Regions from separate parts of the Arthrobacter sp. 2MCAF14 genome, predicted to be linked through region 2. Evidence: riboswitches for the same ligand, from Rfam matches in the RefSeq annotation. Region 2 holds a riboswitch; the other holds the start of a gene.
The links. Region 2 has a riboswitch for cyclic di-AMP ahead of AB4074_RS13010 (M23 family metallopeptidase). Riboswitches for the same ligand answer to the same signal wherever they lie in the genome.

Region 1 (11,518 bases), on a different contig from region 2:
GTAGACTTCCGGCAGGCGGATGCCGATCAGGGTGTTCATGAGCATGCCCTGCGCAAGGAAGTCGCGGGAGGTTTCGGGAGACAGGCCGGCTTCGTCCCGCACCAGGCGATAAATGTCCAGGAATCCTTCCCTGGCCCGTGCCCCGATGGCGGGTTCATGGCCTGCCACGAAAGCCTGCATCAGCATCATGAGGATCCCGCGGTCCGCCACCAGATCGGCGTAGGCGATGGCCATGAGCTGTTTGAGTTGTTCCGGTCGGCCGCTCCCGGCGGCAGGATCGAGGTGCTGCAGTTCCTCGGCGAGTTCTCCGGCGTCGTAGGCCGCGATGACGTCGCGGAACGCGCGCAGCAACTTGCCCTGGGCGCGGTCCAAGGCCTCCAGGAACAGGGTCTCCTTGGTGCCGAACATCCGCACGACGTATGGCTGGCTGATGCCCGCAGCCTTTGCCACTTGGTCCGTGGTGGAACCGGCGTAGCCACGCTCGGCGAAGACGCCGGTGGCGGCTTCCAGGATCAGTTCGCGCCGTTGAGCCGCAGGTATGCGTTGGGCAGTTGCCTGGCTGGTTGAGCCTGTTTCCGGGGCGCCTGTGCCCGCCGTTTTCTTAGCCACGCTTGACATGTTATCAGTCGATAACTAACTTTGCTTTTTAAGTAATCATTCGATTACAACAACCCGAAAAAGCGGCCCTTCAGCGACCCCGTGGAGTCATCATGAAACGCACCGTTCCCGTCTGGCTGGCCATTGTGGCGGCCTCCCTTCCCGTCTTCATGGCCACTCTGGACAACCTTGTGGTCACCAATGCACTGCCCGTAATGCACAAGGCCCTCGGCGCGAGCGTCGAGGAACTGCAGTGGATCGTCAACGCCTACTCCCTGAGCTTCGCGGCGTTCATGTTGCTGGCCGTCGGCCTGGGGGACCGCTTCGGCCGCCGCCACGTCTTCATCGCCGGCCTTGCCATCTTCACCCTCGCTTCCGCAGCGGCAGCCGTCAGCACGGATCCGTTGCAGCTCATCGCGGCCCGCGCAGTCCAAGGCGTTGGTTCCGCGGCGCTCATGCCGCTATCGCTCACCCTGCTGGTGGGCTCGGTCAGCGACAAGCTGCGCCCGCTCGCCATCGGCATCTGGGGCGGCGTCTCCGGCCTGGGTGTCGCCCTTGGGCCGCTGATCGGCGGCGCGGTCGTGGAAGGCTGGAGTTGGGAAGCGATCTTCTGGCTCAACGTTCCCATCGGAATCCTGTCGATTCCGCTCGCGATCTTCGCGCTGCCGAATAGCTTCGGCGCCCGCGTCCGCGCCGACGTCGTAGGCCTTCTTCTCTCCGGACTGGGCCTCTTGGCGCTCGTCTTCGGCATTGTCCGAGGGAACGACGCCGGGTGGTCCAGTGCCGAAGTGCTCGGCGCCTTGATCGGTGGCGGGGTCCTGCTGCTCGCCTTCGTTCTGTGGGAATCCCGCGTCGCCGCGCCGCTGCTTCCGCTCCGGCTCTTCCGCGACCGTAGCTTCACCGTGGCCAACCTGATCGGCCTGACCTTCAGCTTCGGGATCTTCGGGTCCGTCTTCATCCTCATCCAGTTCCTGCAGGTGGTGCAGGGCCACGGACCCCTCGCGGCCGGCGCCATGACGATGCCCTGGACGTTGGCCCCCATGTTCGTGGCGCCGTTGGCAGGCCTGCTGGCACCGCGGCTTGGCACCAGGACCCTGATGATCACTGGCCTTGCGTTGCTCACAGCCGGCATGTTCTGGCTTGCCGGAGTCCTTTCCTCGACCGTCCCGTACGAGACGTTGGTGCCAGGCTTTGTAGCAGCGGGAATCGGGATGGGCCTGGTTTTCGCCCCGATGTCGACGTCGGTGCTCGCCAATATGCGCGCCGAGGACCACGCGAAGGCGAGCGGCACCAACTCCACGCTCCGGGAGATCGGTGTAGCACTGGGCGTAGCCGTCCTGACCTTAGTCTTCACCGGGGCCGGCGGCAAACTCACTCCCACGGGCTATGTGGACGCGGCCATTCCCGCCATCTACGTTGGTGCGTCCGTCCTGGTCCTTGCCACCTTGGTGGCGTGGCTCCTTCCGTCCCGCGCCAGCGCACGCAGCCTGGCGGCTCAACTCGCCGCAAACCAGGCCGAAACCGAAGCAGATGCGGGCATCCGGGAGGGCGCCGCCGTCGAACCCTCGCTACAACGCGCCTAAGTAACCGGCCTCGTCAACGCGGGGTCACTTACGGCCCAATTCGACCAGCAACATGGGCCGTAAGTGACCCCGCGTTGTGCTCCGCCCCTACCGGTTTTCGGGCTCCGCCGATAGCCTTTGGCGCATGGACTGGAAACTTGAACTTGTGTTTGTCCCTGTGTCCGACGTGGACCGCGCCAAGGATTTCTACGTCAACAAAGTGGGCTTCAACGCCGACTACGACGAGCGGCCCATGGACGGCATCCGCTTCGTCCAACTGACTCCGCCTGGCTCGGCCTGCTCCATCTGCATCGGCGAGGGCCTCAACGACGCCCCTCCCGGTACCGCCCCCAGCCTACAGATGGTGGTGGGTGACATCCAGGAGGCCCACAGCCAACTCAAGGCCAACGGCGTGGAAGTCAGCGACATCGATATCCAGGATTGGGGCCACTTTGTCTACTTCGCCGATCCGGACGGCAACAAGTGGGCCGTTCAGTACATCCCCAACAGGCCCAACGGCTAGGACTCACACTGTAAAAGTTGGGCCGCGGACCAGCTTCAACGGCAGGATGGATCCATGAACCTGCCTGCTGAAGCCGTGAAAACCCTGACCGTCCAGGCTGTCCTCTTCGATATGGACGGCACCTTGGTGGACTCCACCGCGATCGTGGAGCAAGTGTGGAGCGAATTCGCCGGCCGGTATGGACTGGACATCGAAGAGATCCTGCGGACTTCACACGGGGTCCAGGCCAAGGACACGGTGCGCCGTTTCGCCCCGGCCGGAGCTGACATCGACGCGCTCGCGGAGGAGCTCGGCGAGATGGAACGGACCCGGACGGACGGAATCGTGGCGTTGCCCGGATCAGCGGAACTGTTGCGGTCCTTGCCTGCCGATGCCGTCGCCATGGTCACCTCGGCCGATCGGATCCTCGCCGGGGTGCGCATGCAGGCGGCCGGACTCGAGATGCCCGCAACCACTGTCACCTCCGAGGCCGTGACCCGCGGCAAGCCTGACCCGGAAGGCTACCTCAGGGCAGCCGCGCTGCTGGGTGCCGAGCCGGCCGACGTCGTCGTCTTCGAAGATGCCCCGGCGGGTATCGCTTCCGCCCGTGCGGCCGGCATGCTAACCGTGGTGGTGGGCGACGCCGGCGGCGAGGCGGCGGATGGGCTGTTGCAGATCGCGGATTACTCAGCTATCACTGCCACGGCCAGTCTGGACGCTTCGGGCCGCCGGGTGATCGATCTTCGGTTCTAACGGCTCAGCCAGCCAGCCGCACTCAGCCCGCCAATGCGTACACCGTGGTGCCGCCGATGCTCTGTGCCTGGAAGTTCGCAGCCACCCATTGCGCGATCTGGGCAGGAGCTTCCGATCCGCTGTTCGCCTGCATGGTCCCGCCGGCGATGAAGTAATGGATCTTGCCCTGCGCCACGAGTTGCTGAAACTGTGCAAGCGTGGGGGACGGGTCCGTACCGTTGAAGCCCCCAACCGCCATGACGGGCAGTTCGGTGGCCAGCTGGTAGCCGGCGGCGTTGTTGGAACCCACGACGGCGGCCGCCCACGTGTAGTTCGAGGCGCCGGATTTGAGCGCGGCAACCATTCCCGACGACGGCGTCGTGGCACCGAGCAGGCCGCCCATGCCACCGCCTTGCCGGTTCCCGCCGAAGCCACCACCCAGGGCGCCCGGCTGCTGGAGGGTCTGGGGCGGGTTGTTCTGGGCTGCGTTGTTTTGGCTGGCTTGTCCGAAGCCGCCCCGGCCGCCGAAACCACCTGCTCCGAAGCCGCCGAACGTAGTCGTTGGACCGGCGCTGGGGATCGCGCCGCTGTGCGTCACGGAGGCGGTGGAGATCGAGTACGCCAGGGGGCCGGCGAGGGAGGCCACGAGGGCGAGTACCGCCGTCGTGCGCTGAAGGATGTGGGAGGTGAAGCGTCCCGAGAGCAGCAGCCCGGCCGCGGCTGCCAATGCGCCAAACAGCACCGCCCAGCGCAGCCACGGACCATACGCGGTGGTGCTGCCCAGGAGGCCGAAGGCGAGGAATCCCGCTGCGGCCACTGCCACGGCGAGCATGACCGCGGCGACGAGCTGCGCGCGGTGCTGCCACAAAAGCGCACCGCCCAAGCCCGCGAGTCCGGCAATGCCCGGAGCCAGGGCTACTGCGTAATAGGGATGGATGATGCCCGCCATGAAGCTGAATACGAGTCCGGTGACAAGGACCCACGAGCCCCACACGATGACCGAGGCCCGGACGGAATCCGTACGCGGGGCACGGCGGCCCAGCCACAGCAGCCCGGCCCCGAGGACCAGCACCGAGGGCAGCAACCACGCGATCTGGCCGCCGAACTCGCTGTTGAACATCCGGAACAGCCCGGGAACTCCCCAGCCGTTGCCGCCTCCCACGCTGCCGGTTTCCTGGCCGCTGAGCCTGCCCAGGCCGTTGTAACCGAGCGTCAGTTCCAGGATCGAGTTGTTCTGGGAGCCGCCGATGTACGGCCGCATGTTCGCCGGAATGAATTCGACGACGGCGAGCCACCAGCCGGCCGAGACCACCATGGCCGCCCCCGCCGCAAGCAGTCGAAGCAGGCGGCGCCCCACTCCGCCCGGCGCCGCAACCACATACGCCACCGCAAATCCAGGAACCACCAGAAGGACCTGGAGTTGCTTGGTCAGGAAACCGAAGCCTAGGAACACTCCCGCCAGCAGGAGCCAACGCAACTTGTTGTCCTGGACGGACCGAAGGGTGGCGTAGCCGGCGGCCGTCATGAGCAGCACCAGCAGGGCGTCCGGGTTGTTGAACCTGAACATGAGGGTGGCAACCGGCGCGATGGCCATGACGACGGCGGCCAGCAGCCCGGCCCGGTGGGCGAGCCGTGGATCGCCGGTGGCGGGGGCCGCGGCCCGTCGGACCGCCAGATAAAGCAACCATGCTGTCGCAACGCCCATGAGTGCCTCGGGAACCAGGATGCTCCAGGAGCTCAGCCCGAAGATCCGTACCGAGAGGCCCATGATCCAGAGCGACGCAGGAGGCTTGTCCACCGTGATGGAGTTGGCCGCGTCGGAGGATCCGAAGAACCACGCGGCCCAATTCTGCGAGCCGGCCTGGGCCGCGGCGGAATAGAACGGGTTGGCCCAGCCGGAAGCGCCGAGGTTCCAGAGATACAGGACCGCAGTTGCAAGGAGGACAATGCCGAGCTCCACGCGGTGACGCAGGGCATGCGGGCCATGGTTGGGGCGGGACTTTCGGGTCAAGCACGGCCGGGCGCGGCCACCCCCTCCCCGGGGAGCGGCCGTTTCCGCAGGATCCACCAACCGCGACGGCGGAGACGACTGCCCTGCCTTGGAGTCCGTGTCTGTGGAATAGGAAGTGGTCATCGGAATCTACTTTGTCAGCTTGTAGACGGTGGAGCTGCCCACCGTCTGCGCTTGGAAGTTGGCCTGTACCCAGGAGGCTACCTCGGAATTGCCGCCCTGGCCTCCGAATCCACCACCGCCACCCATACCGCCTCCTGCGATGTAGTAACCGATCTGTCCCTTGGCCACCATGTCCTGGAATTGTGCCAGGGTGGGGTATGGATCGCCGCCGTTCCAGCCACCGAGTGCGATCACGTTGGTGTTGGTGGCGAGCTCAAGGCTCGCGGCTTGGGTGGCACCGGAGACGATCGCCGACCACTTCGTGGTGGTGGATGTCAGCAGGGCGGTCAGTCCGGCGTCGGCCGTTCCCTCGGAACCAGGCCCTCCCGCCTGACCCGCGCCACCGGCTGCGCCGAACCCTCCAGCACGGTTTCCGAAGCCGCCCATCGCGGAACCGCTGGGTCCCGACGTCGGGATGGAACCGGAGTGCGCGGTAGCCGCCGTCGCGAGCGTCCACGCCGCTGTTCCGAGGCCGCCGGCCAGAAGGGAAACGACGACGACGGCCGCAGCCGCTGCGTTCCGGAACCGCCCCGCCGGCCGCAGTGAGTCGAGGCGAAGCAGGATTGCTGCGGCCGCCACGACACCCAGGACGACGATCACGATGCGCAACCACGGAAGCCATGACGCGTCGCGGCCCAGGAGAACCGCGGACCAGGCCGAACTGCCGAGGATTACCACGGCCAGGACGATCCTGGCGGGCCAATATCCGCGGCCACGCCACAACTCGACGCTGCCAATGCCTGCCAAGGCTGCGATTGCCGGTGCGAGAGCTACCGCGTAGTAGGGGTGGACGATGCCGCTCATGAAGCTGAAGACGCCGGCTGTGACCAGAAGCCAGCCGCCCCACAGGATGAGCGCGGCACGGGTGCGGGAGGATCGCGCTTCCCGGCGGGTGAACCACAGGCCGGCTGCCAGCAGAATCAGTGCAGCAGGGAGAAGCCAGGAGACCTCGGCGCCAAAGCTCGTGCCAAACATGCGGGCGATCCCGGCAGCTCCACCGAAACCGCTGTTGCCGCCACCGCCGCCGCCGCCGAACCCGCCGAGGCCGCCCCCGGCAGGTGCCCCGCCTCCGCCGGGCGTCCCTTCGCCCGAGCCAGTGATGCGGGACAGCCCGTTGTAGCCAAACGTCAGCTCAAGGAAACTGTTGGTTTGCGAACCTGCCATGTAAGGCCGGGCCGAAGCCGGGGTCAGCTGGAAGACCGCGACATAACTGCCGGCCACTACTGCGATACCGGCCAATGCGCCGAGCAGGTGCAGCAGCCTCCGCCGCAACGGGGTGGGTGCGGCCCAGAGGTACGCAAGTCCCAGTCCTGGAACGATCAGGAAACCCTGCAGCATTTTGCTCAGGAACGCGAGGCCCACCACGGCGCCGGCTGCGGCGAGCCACTTCCAGCCTGCCCGTTCGATGGCACGGGTAGTGAAGTAGGCCGCGAGTACCAGGCACAGGGTCAGCATGGCGTCGGGATTGTTGAAGCGGAACATGAGGGCCGCCACCGGGGTCAGTGCCAAAGCGCCGCCGGCCAACAAGCCAGCGCCTGGTCCGGAGACCCGCTTGACCGTCAAATAGAGGAAACCGACGGCGGCGACGCCCATCAGCGCCTCGGGAACCAGCATGCTCAGGGGTGAGAAGCCGAAGATCCGGCCTGCCAAAGCAGGGATCCACAAGGAAGCCGGCGGCTTGTCGACGGTGATGGCATTGCCGGCGTCGAGGGAACCGAACAGAAACGCGGTCCAGTCCTTGGTGCCGGCCTGGATGGCCGCGGCGTAGAAGGAGTTTCCGTAGCCGGTGGCCGCGAGGTTCCAGAGATACAGGAAGGCGGTGGCTACGAGGAGCCCGGCGGCGGATGGCCGCACCCAGCGGGGCTGCCGGCCAAAGGCGTATCGCGTCCAGCGGGGCGTGGCATCGGGGGTTGCGGGGCCGGTCGAGTGACGGCCCTGCGCTGCCTGGGCGGTCCCGACGGTGGCAGGAAGCTCGGCGCCAGCACTTCCGGCGGCGGATCCCGTGCTTGCAGGAGTGATCGTGGAGGTCATGATGCTGCCGTTTCTGTGCGCGGTTTGGCTTGTGTGGTGGGTGCAGTCGCCTGCGCAGCAGGCTGCCGGAAGACCCAAAGTCGGAACAACAGGAAGCGGACCGCAGTGGCGGCGAGGTTCGCTGCGACTACGGTGAGGAGCTCGCCCCAGCGGTCCGGCGTCGTCGTGCTGTGCACCAAGGCGAGTGCCCCGGAGGTGAGTGCGAGGCCGATCCCGAACACGATCAACCCCTCGAAGTGGTGCCGAACGGGATTGCCGCCCTGGATGCCGAAGGTGAAGCGCCGGTTGGCGCCGGTGTTGGCGATGGCCGTGACGAGCAGCGCCAGGAAGTTGGCCAGCTGCAGGTCCATGAAGCCGCGGCAGAACAGGAAGATGAGCACATAGGCGAGGGTGGACGCAGCGCCGATCGCGGCGAACCGAACCAGTTGCCCGAAAAGGCTGCTGCGCGGGTTCTGCTCGGCGGTGCGGGACGACGCCGGGAGCGGCCCGCGTGCAAGCGCTGCGCGCAATTCCGGAATGGGGATGCGGCCCGAGACGAGATCCCGGGTGAGCCGGACCATGCCGCGGATGTCGGCCAGGGCGGTGCGTACCACGTCGACGCTGGAATTGGGATCGTCGATCCAGTCAACGGGAACTTCGTGGACCCGGAGGCCGCAGCGTTCGGCGAGGACCAGGAGCTCAGTGTCGAAGAACCACGAGTTGTCCATGGTGTGGGGGAGGATCTGCTGTGCGACGTCTGCCCGGATCGCTTTGAAGCCGCACTGGGCATCGCTGAAGCGGGCGCCCATGAACGAGTGCAGCATCAGGTTGTAGCTGCGCGAAATGAACTCGCGCTTGGGGCCGCGGACAACCCGCGAGTTGCGTGTGAGACGTGTGCCAATCGCGAGGTCCGAATGGCCGGAGATGAGCGGCGCCAAAAGGGGCGCCAGTGCGGCGAGGTCCGTGGAAAGATCCACGTCCATGTACGCCAGAACCGGCGACGGCGATGCGAGCCACACCTTGCGAAGGGCGTTGCCGCGTCCTTTCTCCTCAAGATGGACAACCGCGAGCTCAGGCAGTTCCCTGGCCACGCGCTCCGCGATCTTCAAGGTGCTGTCCGTGCTCGCGTTGTCCGCCACGGTGATGCGGAAGCCATGAGGGAAGGATTCGCGCAAATGGCCGTGAAGCCTGCGCAGGCACTCTTCGAGGTCGCGTTCCTCGTTGAAGACGGGGATCGTGACATCGAGGATGGGGATGGCGGTGTGGGTGTCCACAGGGGCACGCCGTCCGCTGCGCTGGACGGGGGTCTTAGCCTGGATGGGAAGGCCCGGCGGCACCACCGCGGGGTCCTTCAGGGTTCCGGAGGTGGATTCGATGAGCGTCATGTATCCACAGTGCCGTCGCAGAATATGAAGGCTTTAGGCGGAACCTGTGACGTGGCTGTGGATGTACCACCGGCGTGGCAAATCACATGCCTGGCCAAAAAACGCAAAGGTCCGCCCCTGAAGGGACGGACCTCGATGTATTTTGCGCGTGGCTCTTGGTTTAGTACCAGTTATGGGCCAAGTGGAAGGACCATGCCGCGGACGGCGATCCGTAGCGTTCCTTGATGTAGTTCAGGCCCCAGCGGATCTGCGTCTGGTAGTTGGTCTGCCAGTCGGCGCCTTCGGATGCCATCTTTTCGGCCGGCAGCGACTGCCCAATGCCGTAAGCGCCACTGGAGGAGTTGGTGGCAGTGGTGCGCCAATCCGATTCCTTGTTCCACAAGGTGATCAGGGCTGACATCTCGCCCTGTCCCCAACCGTAGGAGGGAAGGATGCTTGCGGCATAGGACTGGGCGCCGGAGGGATCATCGACGGCGACGGGAGCGGCCGGAGCCGCCGGAGCGGGGGGTGCAACGGGGGCAGGGGGTGCCACGGGCGTGGCCGGTGCGGCAGCCTGGGCCGCGACGGCGGCCGGACCGGGGGCGGATGCTTGGCTCGGCGTCGGCGTGGCGCTGGGCTTGGGGCTCGCGCTCGCCGACGGCGTGGCGGTGGCCGACGGCGTGGCTGAGTGGTCTGCCGTGCGGGATTCGGACGTGCGGCTCATGTCCTGGGCATTGATGGCTTGACCGGCGGCCTGGGTGGCGGCACCTGCACCGAGGAACACGGCAACGACGCTGGCAACAACTGCCATGCGCTGGCCGGTGCCGAGGTTCGACGCGGCTCGCCTCAAAGTGGAGCGTGACTTGTTATTCCGGGCAGGTTCGCCGCGGTGGCGCGCAACAGGGCGCGACTGATTCCTTGAATCAGACATGGTGATTGCCTCTCGACGCCTGCGGAGTTAGCTGTCGGATTCGGATGAGGTCATCCGGCCGTGGCCACAACGGAACGTGGCGGTACGGCTTCACCCCTAGGGCTGGCTCAACATGAGCGCTTGCCCGGAGACCTGGGTCCCCCGTCTCTGCCTGGACTGATGGGCACCGGGAAGTGGCAGAGCTCGGCGCCTACCCGGCGGTGGCCGGAATGATCCAGCGCACCCATTCGACGGTACAGGAGGATCTTACTTAAGTCACATTTAGGTAACGGAGGTCACGACGTCGGTGCGTCGACTTGCGCTCGCCGCGCACCGGCGTCGTGCCCTCCAGGGCGGCCTTTCAGGCCGTGGCGGTCCTGAGCGCCGGAAGCCGCACCGCGAACTCCGTCCGTCCGGGCCGCGAGGCCACTTCGACCGTGCCGCCATGCGCCTGGACAATGGATTCCACGATCGACAAGCCGAGCCCGGACGTGCCCTCGGAACCGGAGCGGGCGGCGTCGGCACGGGCGAAGCGCGAGAAGATCCTGCCCTGGAATTCAGGCGGGATGCCCGGCCCGTTGTCAGTCACGGTCACCACGGCGCTGCCGTCGGCGGACCGCATGACGCCGGTGACCACGGTGGTTCCCGCCTCCGTGTGCTTGCGGGCGTTGGAGAGCAGATTCGCCAAAACCTGGTGGAGTTGAGTGGTGTCGCCGCGGACCGTGAGGGGCTCGTCCGGGAGCTTGAGCTGCCAGATGTGACCTGGGGCCATGACTTTCTCGTCGCTGACGGTTTCGATCACCAACTGCGTGAGATCCACATCGGTGAACTCTGGGGCCTTCCCTTCGTCCAGCCGGGCCAACAAGAGGAGGTCCTCCACGAGGGTGGTCATGCGTTCCGACTGGCTCTGCACCCGGCCCAGCGACTTGCGCCCGTCCTCGGTGAACGTCTCTGTCATGCGCAAGAGCTCGGTGTAGCCGCGGATGGCGGTCAGCGGAGTGCGCAGCTCGTGGGACGCGTCGGCCACGAACTGGCGCACCTTTGTTTCGCTTTGCTGGCGCGCCTCTAGGGCGCTGGACACGTTGTCCAACATCAAGTTCAAAGCATGGCCGACGCTTCCCACTTCCGTGCTCGGGTGGGCCGCCGACGCCGGAACGCGCACAGCGAGTGCCACCTCACCGGCGTCGAGCGGAAGCTTCGACACCTTCGTGGCGACGTCGGAGAGCTGCTCCAAGGGGCGCATGGTGCGGCGGATCAGTACGGTTCCGGCCAGCCCGATCAGGACCAGTCCGCCCAAGGAAACCAGCACCATGGTCCAGACGAGCGAGGCCTCGGTGTCCTCTTTCGAGGCGAGCGGCAGCCCCGTGATGACAACATCGCCGTAGGGAGTTTCGGTGGCCACCAGCCGGTAGCCGCCATTGGACAGGGTGCGATCAACCGGGCGGCCATCGGAGGGGAGCGCCGACAGGATTCGAGCGTCGCTGGGCGACAACGGCGCACGGGTGGCATCGGAGGACAGGAATCCAGCATCGGTGCTCACCTGACCTGCGAGAATACGCGCATTCAGGGTGCCGATGCTCTGGCCCCGGGGGTCCAAGGGGTCCGGACGGCCGCCAGGGTTGCCTTGCGGCGGGCGGCCATGGGAGGCCTGCGCCAATTGCTGGTCCA
Region 2 (11,518 bases):
GCCTCGGGCAGGTCGATCGAGAAGTTGGCCACTTTGGACACCACGAGGGTCTTGATGTCACCGGCGCGGAAGGCATCGAACAGCTTCTGCCGCACCTTGACTGTTGTATCGCCCTTGATCACGGGAGCGTCCAAACGCTCGCCGATCTCATCCAACTGGTCGATGTATTGGCCGATCACCAGCAGCGGCTCGCCCTGGTGCAAGGCGACGAGCTGCTCCACCAAGTGGGTCTTGGTCTCCGACGTCGCGCAGAGCCGGTACTTGTCCGCATCCTCCGCCATCGCGTAGGCCACGCGCTCGTCCCGGGGCAGGTCTACCCGCACTTCCACGCAGTCCGCCGGCGCAATGTAGCCCTGGGCTTCGATGTCTTTCCACGGTGCGTCGTAGCGCTTGGGGCCGATCAAACTGAAGACCTCACCCTCGCGACCATCCTCACGCACAAGGGTCGCAGTGAGCCCGAGACGCCTCCGGGCCTGCAGGTCCGCCGTCATCCGGAAGATCGGAGCCGGCAGAAGATGGACCTCGTCGTAGATGATGAGTCCCCAGTCGTGCCCGTCCACGAGTTCCAAGTGCGGGTAAAGGCCTCCGCGTTTCGTGGTCAGGACCTGGTAGGTGGCGATCGTGACGGGTCGGACTTCCTTGACCGCGCCCGAATACTCGCCGATCTCCTGCTCCGTCAGTGACGTCCGTTTGAGGAGCTCGTCCTTCCATTGCCGGGCCGCGACAGTGTTGGTGACCAGGATCAGCGTGGTGGTGGAGCTGGTAGCCATGGCTGCGGCCCCCACCAAGGTCTTGCCCGCACCGCAGGGCAGCACGACGACGCCGCTGCCGCCCGCCCAGAAGTTCTCCGTGGCGAGCTTCTGGTATGGCCGCAGGTGCCAACCGTCCTCGTTCAGGGCGATCAGGTGCGGAGTGCCGTCTACGTAGCCTGCGAGGTCCTCGGCCGGCCATCCGAGCTTGAGCAGCAATTGCTTGAGCTGTCCCCGCTGGGAGGAATGCACCACCACGGTTTCGCCGTCGATCCTCGGCCCCAGCAAGGGTGCGATTTTCTTGGCCCGGATGACTTCCTCGAGGACGGGGTAGTCGGTGGTGCGCATGACCAGTCCGTGCTGCGGATCCTTTTCGAGGCGCAAGCGGCCGTAGCGGGACATCGTCTCTTCGATGTCGATCAGCAAAGAGTGCGGCACCGGGAAGCGGGAGTAGCGCAGGAGCGTGTCGAGGACTTTTTCGGCGTCCAGTCCTGCGGCGCGCGCATTCCAGAGGCCCAGAGGGGTGAGCCGGTAGCTGTGGACGTGTTCGGGGGCACGCTCCAGCTCGGCGAACGCCGCAATCGCATGCCGTGCCTCGGTAGCGAGCTCGTGGTCGACTTCCAGCAGGATGGTTTTGTCGCTCTGTACGATCAGCGGACCGTCGCTCACTATTGCTTCCTCACTTGTGCGGATCGCCCGCGGGCTCCACATCGATGATGCGGTGGATGGACAAGACTCTTTCGGTATCCCTGGCGGCGTCGAACACCCTGACGCGTCCTCCCGACACTGATACCGGAACGACGGTTTCGGTATTGGAATTCCCCAAGCCGTCCACCACGTTCATGGTGACCGCTTGCTTCAGTCGGATGGCCCTCTGCAGGGTTTCGAGTCCTAGTTGCGTTGCCGCCTCGCCGGTCGATTCGCCATGGACCGCGCGATGGTGCCTCAGCACCGCGAGCTGGGCGTCGACGTCGTCGTCCGGCGGTGCAATGCGGGGCGCAGTGTAAACGGGGCGGACGCCCCCGGCCACGGCCGTCGTCCTCTTGTAGCGCACGACGGCGGTCTCCGCCTCCTGCACGGCAGGCGAGAGTCCCAGCTCGCGCAGCACCCTCGCGGTCTCCCGGGGGCTCGCGGCGGAGGTCAGTACTGTGGGGGCGATCCGGACAAGTCCCAGGCTCGCGGCTCCCGGCTCCCGAACGAGCTCGGCGATGGCGGCCTCGTCGTCGCTTTGGATGAAACTGGGGCTGCTGGCGACACGCAGCCGGCCGTGCCTGGAGGCGATGTCCTTGATCAAGTAGCGGAGCGGTTGGGGAACATCGGTGGCGGAGTGGGTGTGCAGGAACGCGAGGATGGTTTCCGCATCCTGGCCGGCGTCCAACGCGCGGCGGATCGAATCTCCGGAGAAGCGGAAGATCGTGGCCGGGCCCTGGCCTTCGGCGTCGGCGATCAAGAGCAGTTTTTCGCTCAGTTCAGGTGCCAGGTACCCCGGGGCGACGGCGGTCAGGTCGGCTTGGAGCAGGACATGATTGACGGCCGCGGGCAGGTGTTCGCCGAGGATACTGAGGGCCAGCTCGGGCTGTTCGGTGGCGATCGCCGAACCAAGCTGGGTCAGGGCGCCGGAGCCCATGAGCCCGAGGAGTTCGGCTTCGTGCAGGATTCCGCGGACAAGGGAGCTGAACCGTCGAGACATCCGGGGCTGGGCCCATTCCGCGCGTTCCATGACGGCTTCGGCGTTGAGCACGGGAGCCTTGCCGTCCGGTGCTTCTACTTCGAGGGTGAGCTCTTCGAGGATCTCCAGGATCCGTTTGCGGACCAGCGGGGCGTCAGGGCGTTGGGCCTCGGCGGAAAGGGCGTTGATTGAACTTGCCGGAGAGCCGGATCGGGGTGCCGTGGTGGCAGGCCCGGGGAGGGTTTGTCCCACGAGGGAAGGAGCGCGCTCGCTCGCGAGCCAGGCGTTGACGAGCCAGAGCCACTGTTCCTGGCGGGGGAGCGTGAGCCATTCCACCGATGGCGGTTGCACCCAGGTGGAACTGTCTACATCGAGCCGCAACAATCCTGACAAGGCACTGAGCTCGAGGATCAGGGCGGTCTCGGACAACCCCAGGCGAAGGCTATCGGCCAGGCGTTTGAGTTCACGCACGCCCACCCCTCCACTGCGCAGGGTAACCACCGGCTGCTCGCGGACCGCGTACAGGAGGTCGCCCACCAGCCGAAGCGCTTCGGCGATGGCACCCATGGCGGCATTCCGGCGCAAAGCTGCACTCGTCTGGCCCAGTTCAGGAACGGGAGGCTTCAAGGTGAAGTGGTCCACGATCGCGCCGCCGCGCAGGGATAGGCCGACGCTGTGTGGGAGCTCAACGTGGCCGGCGTCCAGGGGGACGAGCAAACCTCGGGCCAAGAGCCAGTCCACGGGACCGACGTCGCGGCCTTCATGGAGCACGGAAGCCTTGCGCTGGGCCTGGGGAACGGCGCCCATGGCCCAGTTGCCGAACTTGTTCAAAAGCGGACGCGTCCGTACAGGTGCCTCGGACAGGATGTGCTGAAGGTTCTCCGGCGTCGATGTCCAACGTTGCAGCGCCAGCGCCGCCTCCATGGGCGTCGTCGCGGCCAGGATATTGGCTCCGCTTTGGTGGAGTTCGGCAACGAGGTGCACCACGCGCTGGGCGAAGGCCGGTTGCAGCCGCACCAACTCGGTGTAGCTGCGGCCCAAACCGGCCGGGTAGATGCCGATGACGTCCTTGAGGCTGCCCACCGGCAAGTAGAAACGCTGCCGGCCTGGATTGTGCACCGTAGCCGGCGGATCGGCCCGGTGGATGAGGGCCAGTTCCTGGAGTTTGTTCAGGATCGGCTCGAGCGCGGCAAGGGTGGCGCCGTTGATGCACTTCTTCAGTCCCGTCGCGGAGACGCTGTGGCCAGTGTCGGTGTTGGTGCACAGGTGGAGCGTCTCGAGTACTTGCATCTCCGGTTTGTTGAGCCGTTCCAGGGCGCGCTGCACGCTGACCCGGGCACTTGCCCGCGCCGCGAGTGCAGCGAAGTCCGGGACCACGGGGGAGATGAGGTCCGGCCGCGCGGCAAACAGGGCCCGCAGCGAATCATCGCTGCGCGCTTCCAGTTCCTTGCTGAGCGCGCGAATGAGGGACATCAGTTCAACGTTACAGCCAGCCGGGTCCGCCGTCGGGCTTTCCGGCTGCTCATTGACGACGCCGTGCCCAGACAGAGTCAACCACCAACGCGGCCATCAAAATGAAGGCGAGCGGCAGCCCGTAGAGAGCGGTGGACGTGACCCAGACCGGTGCCACTCCGTCGGCGAAAGCGACCGCCATGACGGCGACGACGGCCGCCAGGGAAAGGACTGCGACGACTGCGGCAACGATGGTGAGCGGGCGGCGGAAGTCGTGGGGAATCATGGAAGCAACGCTAACAGTCCCGGGCCGCATCCCCTGTTCCGGGCCAGGGTGCAGTTCGGTTGCGGACAAAAGGCGGCAGGACCTGCCTGCGGGGGTCTCAAAGCGCGAATCCGCTGCCGGGCAGGATAACCTTGAAGCAACAGACCAACACGGTCAAGGCAGTTACCCCTATTCCCGCAGTACCCTGCGGATGCGGTGGCGGGCGCCGGCCGTGTCTCGCAAGTAAGAACGAAGAAGGTTGATTACGTGCCCACCGGCAAGGTCAAGTGGTATGACAAGGAAAAAGGCTTCGGATTCCTCGCAGCAGAGGACGGCCAGGAAGTATTTCTGCCCAAATCCGCACTGCCCGAAGGTGTAGCGGATCTCAAGGCGGGCACCCGGGTTGAGTTCGGCGTCGCCGACGGTCGCCGGGGCGCCCAGGCGCTGGGACTCCGCGTGCTGGATAAGTTGCCATCCATCGCCAAAGCCAAGCGTATGAACGCCCGCGAGCTCGCTCCGGTAGTCCAGGACCTCGTCTCTGTCCTGGACAACCTCTCCGGCACGTTGTCCGCCGGTAAGTACCCTGAAGGCGCCAAGGGCAAGGCCATCGCCGCAGCCCTGCGCAAGGTTGCCGACGAGCTGGAAGCCTAAACCTGCCATGACATCAACGGCGAAACCCCGCACCGGCCTTCCTGTGTGGCGCGTCGGCAAGCCGGACGCTTTCCTTGCGGCCGCCGTCGACGTCGCCCGTAACGCCGTCGAGACCATTGCAAAACCGGCCGAAATCGGACCCCACATCGCCGCGCGCTCCGAGGGCGAACGCGTGGTCACGCACCTGTTCGAATCGCGGCTGGCCGGCTACGGCGGTTGGCAGTGGTACGCCGTCGTGACCCGCAACTCGCGCTCCAAAGTGGTCACGGTCAGCGAGCTTGGCCTGCTGCCTTCGGAGGACTCCATCCTCGCTCCCGAATGGGTGCCTTGGGCAAAGCGCGTCCGTCCCGAGGACGAGGCTACCGAGGCCGAAGAATTGGCGGACGAGGCTGGCGTTCCCGTTGACGCGGACGACGACGGCGGCCCCTCCGACGAGGACGTCGCCACCTCCGGTGACGAACAAGAGAACGACGACGCCGACGACATCGAGGCTGACTAGCCCTTGGCGGACCCGGCGAGTGAATTCCCCGAAGGTGGAAACTGATGTCCACCTTCAAATCGCTCGGTGTCCTTAACTACCGCATTTGGTTCATCGGTGCGCTTATTTCCAATATCGGCACGTGGATGCAACGGACGGCCCAGGATTGGCTGGTTTTCGCCCATCTGAGCAACCACGATGCCGGCGCGATGGGCGTGACCTTGGCCCTTCAACTGGGTCCGCAGCTTTTCCTGGCCCCGTGGGCCGGACTGCTTGCCGACCGCTACAGCCGGCGCAGGCTCCTGGTCATGACCCAATCGGCCATGGCGGTCCTGAGCACTGGCCTGGGACTCCTGGTCCTGAGCGGTGCAGCGCAGTTGTGGCATGTCTATGTGTTCGCGTTGTTGCTTGGCGTCGTCTCGGCACTTGACGCCCCGGTGCGCCAGACCTTCGTGTCGGAGCTGGTCAAGGACGACTATCTTTCCAACGCCGTCGCTTTGAACAGCGCGTCCTTCAACGTTGCCCGCATGATCGGTCCCGCCGTGGCCGGCGTGTTGACGGTCGCGGTGGGGCCGGGCTGGGTATTCATGATCAATACCCTGACCTTCCTTGCCATGCTTGGCGCGATCCGGGCCATTCCCCTTTCCTCCTTGCGTGTCCAACCCCGCGCCGCCGCGGGCAAGGGCCGCATCCGTGAAGGGCTTCGCTATGTCCGCAATCGCCCGGACATTGTGGTTGTCCTGGTCGCGATTTTCATCATGGGCACGTTCGGCCTGAACTTCGTCCTCTTCATCGCGGCCATGGTCGGCACGGAGTTCGGTATGGACGCGGGGGCATTCGGGCTGCTCAACTCGGTCATGGCGATCGGCTCCGTCGCAGGAGCACTGCTTTCCGCCCGGCGAGGGCGGCCACGCATGCGGCTCATCTTCGCGGCGGCGGGCGGGTTCGGCCTCGCGAGCGGACTGGCCGCCCTGGCTCCGAACTACGCCATGTTTGCCTTGGCGCTGATTCCCTGTGGACTGTTTGCCCTGACCATGATCACGAGCGCCAACGGCTACGTGCAGTCCACCACGGAACCCGTCATGCGAGGCAGGGTCATGGCACTTTACATGGCCATCTTTATGGGTGGAACGCCCATCGGCGCACCGTTCGTCGGCTGGGTGTCCAACGTGGCCGGACCCAGATGGGCTGTGGGCGTGGCCGCCGTCGCGGGCGCCAGCACCGCCGTCGTCGGCATCGTGTGGATCATCCGCGCCCGCCAGCTGCGGCTCCGTTTCGATAGCAGCGCTCGCGGCATCCGGTTCTTCCGTATTGAGTCCCAAGGCGCCAGTGGCGCTGTTAATGAGGCTAGCGCTGTTAAAGAGGCTAGCGCTGTTAAAGAGGCTAGCGCCGCCCGGGATCCTCTCCCGGACGACGCCGACCAGTCCTGACCGCGGGAACGCGGTAGGCCCTTACTTCTTCAGTTCGCCCACCACGAAGTCGATGCTGGCGAGCAATGCAGAGACGTCGTCCGGCTCGATGGCAACGAAGGTAGCGATGCGCAGCTGGTTGCGGCCCAGCTTGCGGTACGGCTCGGTGTCCACAATCCCGTTGGCGCGCAGCACCTTGGCGATGGCCGCGGCATCGATCGAGTCGTCGAAATCGATCGTGGCAATGACATTGGAGCGGTCCTCGGCCTTCGCGACGAACGGGGTGGCGTACTCGGAAGCCTCCGCCCAGTCGTAGATCCGGCCTGCGGAGTCCGCGGTGCGTCCGGAAGCGAAGTCCAGGCCGCCATTCTTGTTGAGCCACTGGACCTGGGCATCCAACGTCACCAAGGTGGACAGGGACGGGGTGTTGTAGGTCTGGTTGAGCTTCGAGTTGTCGATAGCCGTCTGCAGATCGAGGAAATCGGGGATCCAACGGCCGCTTGCCTTGATGCGGGCCGCGCGCTCCAGGGCGGCGGGGGAAAAGAGTCCCAGCCACAGGCCGCCGTCGGAGGCAAAGTTCTTTTGCGGGGCGAAGTAGTAGACGTCAGCTTCGGCAACATCAACATCCAGGCCGCCGGCTGCGGACGTCGCATCCACCAGGACCAAGGCGCCGTCGTCACTGCCCTGAACGCGCTTGACCGGAGCGGCCACGCCCGTCGAAGTTTCGTTCTGCGGCCATGCGTATACATCCACGCCAGCTTCGGCCTGGGAAATCGGCCGGGTGCCAGGCTCGGACTTGATAATGGACGAAGCTTCAAGGAAAGGTGCCTTGTTGGTTGCCGAAGCGAACTTGGAACCGAACTCACCGAAGGAGAGGTGCTGGGCCTTCTTCTCGACCAGGCCGAAGCTGGCGACGTCCCAGAACGCGGTGGAGCCTCCGACGCCGAGGATCACCTCGTAGCCCTCGGGTACACGGAAGAACTGGCTCAGTCCCTCGCGGACGGAGCCCACCAGGTTCTTGACCGGTGCCTGGCGGTGGGAGGTGCCGAGGATCGTTGTCGAGGCGGCGGAGAGCGCCTCGATCTGCTCCGGGCGGACCTTGGAGGGCCCGGCGCCGAAGCGGCCGTCCTTGGGCAGCAAATCGGCGGGGATAGTGATGCTGTTGTCGCTCACGGGATGCTCCAATGGTGAAGTAGCGGCCTAGATGGGTCGTGGCAGGTGGCAAGCTGCCCCTTCGACTCCCCAATTCTGCCTGACGCCGCAGGCGGGGGCAGAACCGAAGCTGTCATAGTCCGCCACGTGGAAAGCACTTGTTCGGCTGGCGCTGGACAAGCGCCGGAATTATCCGGAGTAATTCCAAATAAGCTAAGCTTGGAGCTGGCGAAAATACGCAAGATACTGCGCTCGAGGAGCTGAGCTGGATGACGGATCTGATCGATACCACTGAGATGTATCTTCGGACCATTTTGGAGCTTGAAGAAGAGAACATCGTGGCTCTTCGCGCACGCATCGCCGAGCGCTTGCGGCACTCCGGCCCCACCGTTTCCCAGACGATCGGGCGGATGGAGCGCGACGGCCTGGTGATTGTGTCCAATGACCGGCACCTTGAGCTGACTGAAACGGGCCGGAAACGCGCCACCGAGGTCATGCGCAAGCACCGGCTCGCCGAACGGCTCCTGGCAGATGTGATTGGACTGGACTGGGCCTACGTCCACGATGAAGCGTGCCGCTGGGAGCATGTCATGAGTGAGCGCGTGGAACGGCGGCTCTATGAACTGCTGGACCACCCCACGGAATCGCCCTATGGCAACCCCATTCCCGGACTCGAAGCGCTGGGTGGAGTCGCCTCCCACGCCTTTACGGATGGCGTGGTCAACCTTCTTGAAGCGATGAACGAATACTCACCTGAAAACAGGGTCACCGTCAGCCGGCTGGCTGAACCGATCCAGGTGGAGCCTGAACTTCTGGTGCAGCTGGACGAGGGCGGAATCCGCCCCGGCGCCAGGGTTTCCCTGGAACGTGTGGGGGAGTACATCTCCGTTCGCGTGCCCAATATCGACGGCGCGCTGGAGCTGCCGCCCGAGGTTGCGTCGCACGTGTTTGTCACGGTCGCCTAGCCGGCCCGCCGATGCGGTCGGCAAAGATAACGAAATTATTACCGCGGGGGCTTAATCCCCTATAGTTAAATACTGGCGCCGATACCAAAGCGTTACCTGATCCGAAGCCGAGTTCTGCCAGCGGATCAGGTGGATTAGTCCATTCACTGGCAGAAACGGAGGAACCACCATCGGCTGTCGAAAGACGGCCTTGGGGTGAAGTCCGTAGCGGAAGTGCAAACGGCGCAAGGCCCCTCCGGGTACCTTGCGTTTCGTGCCCTTCGCGCGGACCGGGTCCACGATCTCTCTGGCCCGAATCCGACAGCTAACTTCGCAGGCTTGCCAGAGAGGAAAACCTTGACCACGCAGAACACCAGGGGCCGCAGGCGCGCGTCCGGTCCTACTGCTGTGCTGCGGAGCACAACCGCCGTCGAGCACGACCGGCCCCGCGATCCCCATCGCGAACTTCGCCGCCGCAAGGGTCCCTTGCGGCAGATGGCCGAGTTCGCCGCCGCAAGCGGAGCAGGACAGAAGGCCGGAGTGGCCCTTGCCGCTACGGGCCTCATCCTGACGGTCGCCTTGCCGGGCGCCGGCGCTATGACGGCCACGCCCGAGTCAAACCAAACCGCCTTGGCAGTGGGCAGCCAGCCTGAGATTCCGGCCGCGGCGAGCGCCACGATCGACTTCAGCCGTGCTGCGGTTTCCACCACTGCAGATCCGGACACCAAGCTTAAGCAGCTCTTGAGTGCGCAGTCCGTCGGTAGCATCAAGACGTCGTCCTCCAAGGGCACCCTGGGGGCGCCGCTGGACACCCTGACAACGGCCTCGCCTTTCGGCTACCGCGTGAATCCCATCACGGGCGGCTTGGGAGAGTTTCACCGAGGTCAGGACTTCGTGGCCCAGTGCGGCACCCAGGTCCATGCTGCCGCGGCCGGTAAGGTCACTTTCGCTGGCTGGCATCCGTATGGCGGCGGAAACCGCATTGTGGTGGACCACGGCAACGGCCTGGAAACCACGTACAACCATTTGTCGTCGTTCAACGTCCAGGTGGGCCAAACGGTCAGCCGCGGCGATGTCATTGCTTTGAGCGGCACCACGGGCGCCTCCACGGGCTGCCACCTCCACTTTGAAGTCATGGTCAACGGCGACGTCGTTGACCCCTTGGGCTGGCTGTAGCCAATCCGATGGAAGCCTCTCGCATGCTTGTCACGCTCCGTGATCTGAATGTGACATTCAGCCAAAACTCATGTACCGTCTAAGACGCATCAACTTTTAGAGAGTTGATGCACTCGAGTGGATTGCCTAGCTCTGCCACTGCTCGAGGTTCCGTTCGCAAAACATCGTCTGGCAGAGGCGGGGGACCCACTTTTGGTCATCTTCACGGATGGCCTTGGGGTTAAGTCGCACAACTTCCGAGAGGGAGAAGTGTGGCCGGATGACTCCCATCCGAATCCGACAGCTTACCTCGCGGGCATAGGGAGAGGCCTCTTAACGTGTCTTCACGCTCTACTGTTGCGCGCCACCGTGCCGCGGTCACCAAGACCAACTCGCTTGCCGTTATCGCTAAGACTGTCGGCAGCAACGCCGGTGGCGTAGGCCGTCAGGCAGCGGTTATCGCAGCTGCTTCCGGTCTGGTGCTTACTAGCGGTATCGCAGCCAACGCTGCAGAAACCAACGTCCCCCGCGAGTCCACTTCGACCTCCGCCCTGGAAGTCCAGTCCATCGCCCAAGCCAGCATTTCGGCCGACTCCTCCGTCGCCATCAAGTACGAGCGCCCGGCGGTCTCCACCGAAGCTGCTCCGGTTGTCGCAGCTCCGGTTGCCACGCAGGAAGCTGCTCCGGCCACGCAGGCTGCGACGGGTGCCGCTACCGGCGCCTCGACGCTCTCTGTCACCGCTGCTGTTTCACCCGCCACGAAGGTTGCCAGCGGCAAGGGCGCAGCGATTGCTGCCGCAGCTTACGCTCAGCTTGGCGTTGCCCAGGACTGCACCGCCCTGGCTTCGAACTCCCTGGCCGCTGTTGGGATCAACTTCCACGGCTGGCCGGCAGACTACCTCTCCCTTGGCCGTACGGTCAGCGCTGCTGAAGCGCAGCCGGGAGACTTGGTCTACTACCAGAACGGTGGCATGGGCATGGCCCACATCGCCGTTTACGTCGGCAACGGCATGGCAGTCCACGGCGGCTGGAACGGTGGCACCACCGCCCTTTACAGCGTCAACGTTGGCTCCGGCCCGGTCTTCATCCGCGTTGGTGGCTAAATAGCTCCGGCTACATAGCTTCACTGGAACATCCCCGCTGGTCAGCCGGCGGGGATGTTCTGTTTTAACCAGCATGCGCTAAATCACTGCTCCAGGCAGTCTCAAAGGGACGATTCGAGGAGCAGCCCTTCGGTGCTAGGAAAGGTTCCGGCTACGTGTCCGGCACATGAACTTTGACCGACACTGCGCTGGAACTCCCGCAAGGATTCGTTGATCTGGCCTCCGGGTGTTTACTCTTAGGTTGTCGATCCACAGCCCGTACATGCAGAGGGCAGCCGGCCCTCGCGCCCCTGACGGGTGCGGCCGTGAAGAGGTACGTGCATGCGCACACTCGTTCTGAATGCTGGATATGAACCGCTGGCGGTAGTGACCTTCCGCCGGGCGCTGGTCCTTGTGCTCACCGGAAAAGCGAGCGTAGTGGCCGAAGGCGACGAGCCTGTCGTCGGGCCACAGGAGATTCTCGGACGTCCCTCCGTGATTCTGCTCAATCG

Region 1: linked by a shared signal. The riboswitch ahead of AB4074_RS06920 (hypothetical protein) and the one ahead of AB4074_RS13010 (M23 family metallopeptidase) in region 2 are both predicted to bind cyclic di-AMP.

What each region holds. Positions count from the first base shown of each region.
Region 1 is NZ_JBFRHB010000006.1:81,400-92,917, forward strand. Features, by position in the region: gene AB4074_RS06885 (TetR/AcrR family transcriptional regulator) at 1-609, opposite strand, end outside; gene AB4074_RS06890 (MFS transporter) at 711-2,180, shown strand; gene AB4074_RS06895 (VOC family protein) at 2,305-2,682, shown strand; gene AB4074_RS06900 (HAD-IA family hydrolase) at 2,737-3,414, shown strand; gene AB4074_RS06905 (ArnT family glycosyltransferase) at 3,437-5,527, opposite strand; gene AB4074_RS06910 (ArnT family glycosyltransferase) at 5,534-7,597, opposite strand; gene AB4074_RS06915 (glycosyltransferase) at 7,594-8,961, opposite strand; gene AB4074_RS06920 (hypothetical protein) at 9,122-9,871, opposite strand; cyclic di-AMP (ydaO/yuaA leader) riboswitch at 9,874-10,047, opposite strand; gene AB4074_RS06925 (ATP-binding protein) at 10,212-11,518, opposite strand, start outside.
Region 2 is NZ_JBFRHB010000017.1:17,563-29,080, forward strand. Features, by position in the region: gene AB4074_RS12970 (DNA repair helicase XPB) at 1-1,418, opposite strand, end outside; gene AB4074_RS12975 (helicase-associated domain-containing protein) at 1,429-3,891, opposite strand; gene AB4074_RS12980 (hypothetical protein) at 3,941-4,156, opposite strand; gene AB4074_RS12985 (cold-shock protein) at 4,403-4,786, shown strand; gene AB4074_RS12990 (DUF3027 domain-containing protein) at 4,794-5,285, shown strand; gene AB4074_RS12995 (MFS transporter) at 5,330-6,694, shown strand; gene serC (phosphoserine transaminase) at 6,716-7,846, opposite strand; gene AB4074_RS13005 (metal-dependent transcriptional regulator) at 8,095-8,790, shown strand; cyclic di-AMP (ydaO/yuaA leader) riboswitch at 8,917-9,124, shown strand; gene AB4074_RS13010 (M23 family metallopeptidase) at 9,127-9,945, shown strand; cyclic di-AMP (ydaO/yuaA leader) riboswitch at 10,091-10,257, shown strand; gene AB4074_RS13015 (NlpC/P60 family protein) at 10,263-11,027, shown strand; gene AB4074_RS13020 (HNH endonuclease) at 11,349-11,518, shown strand, end outside.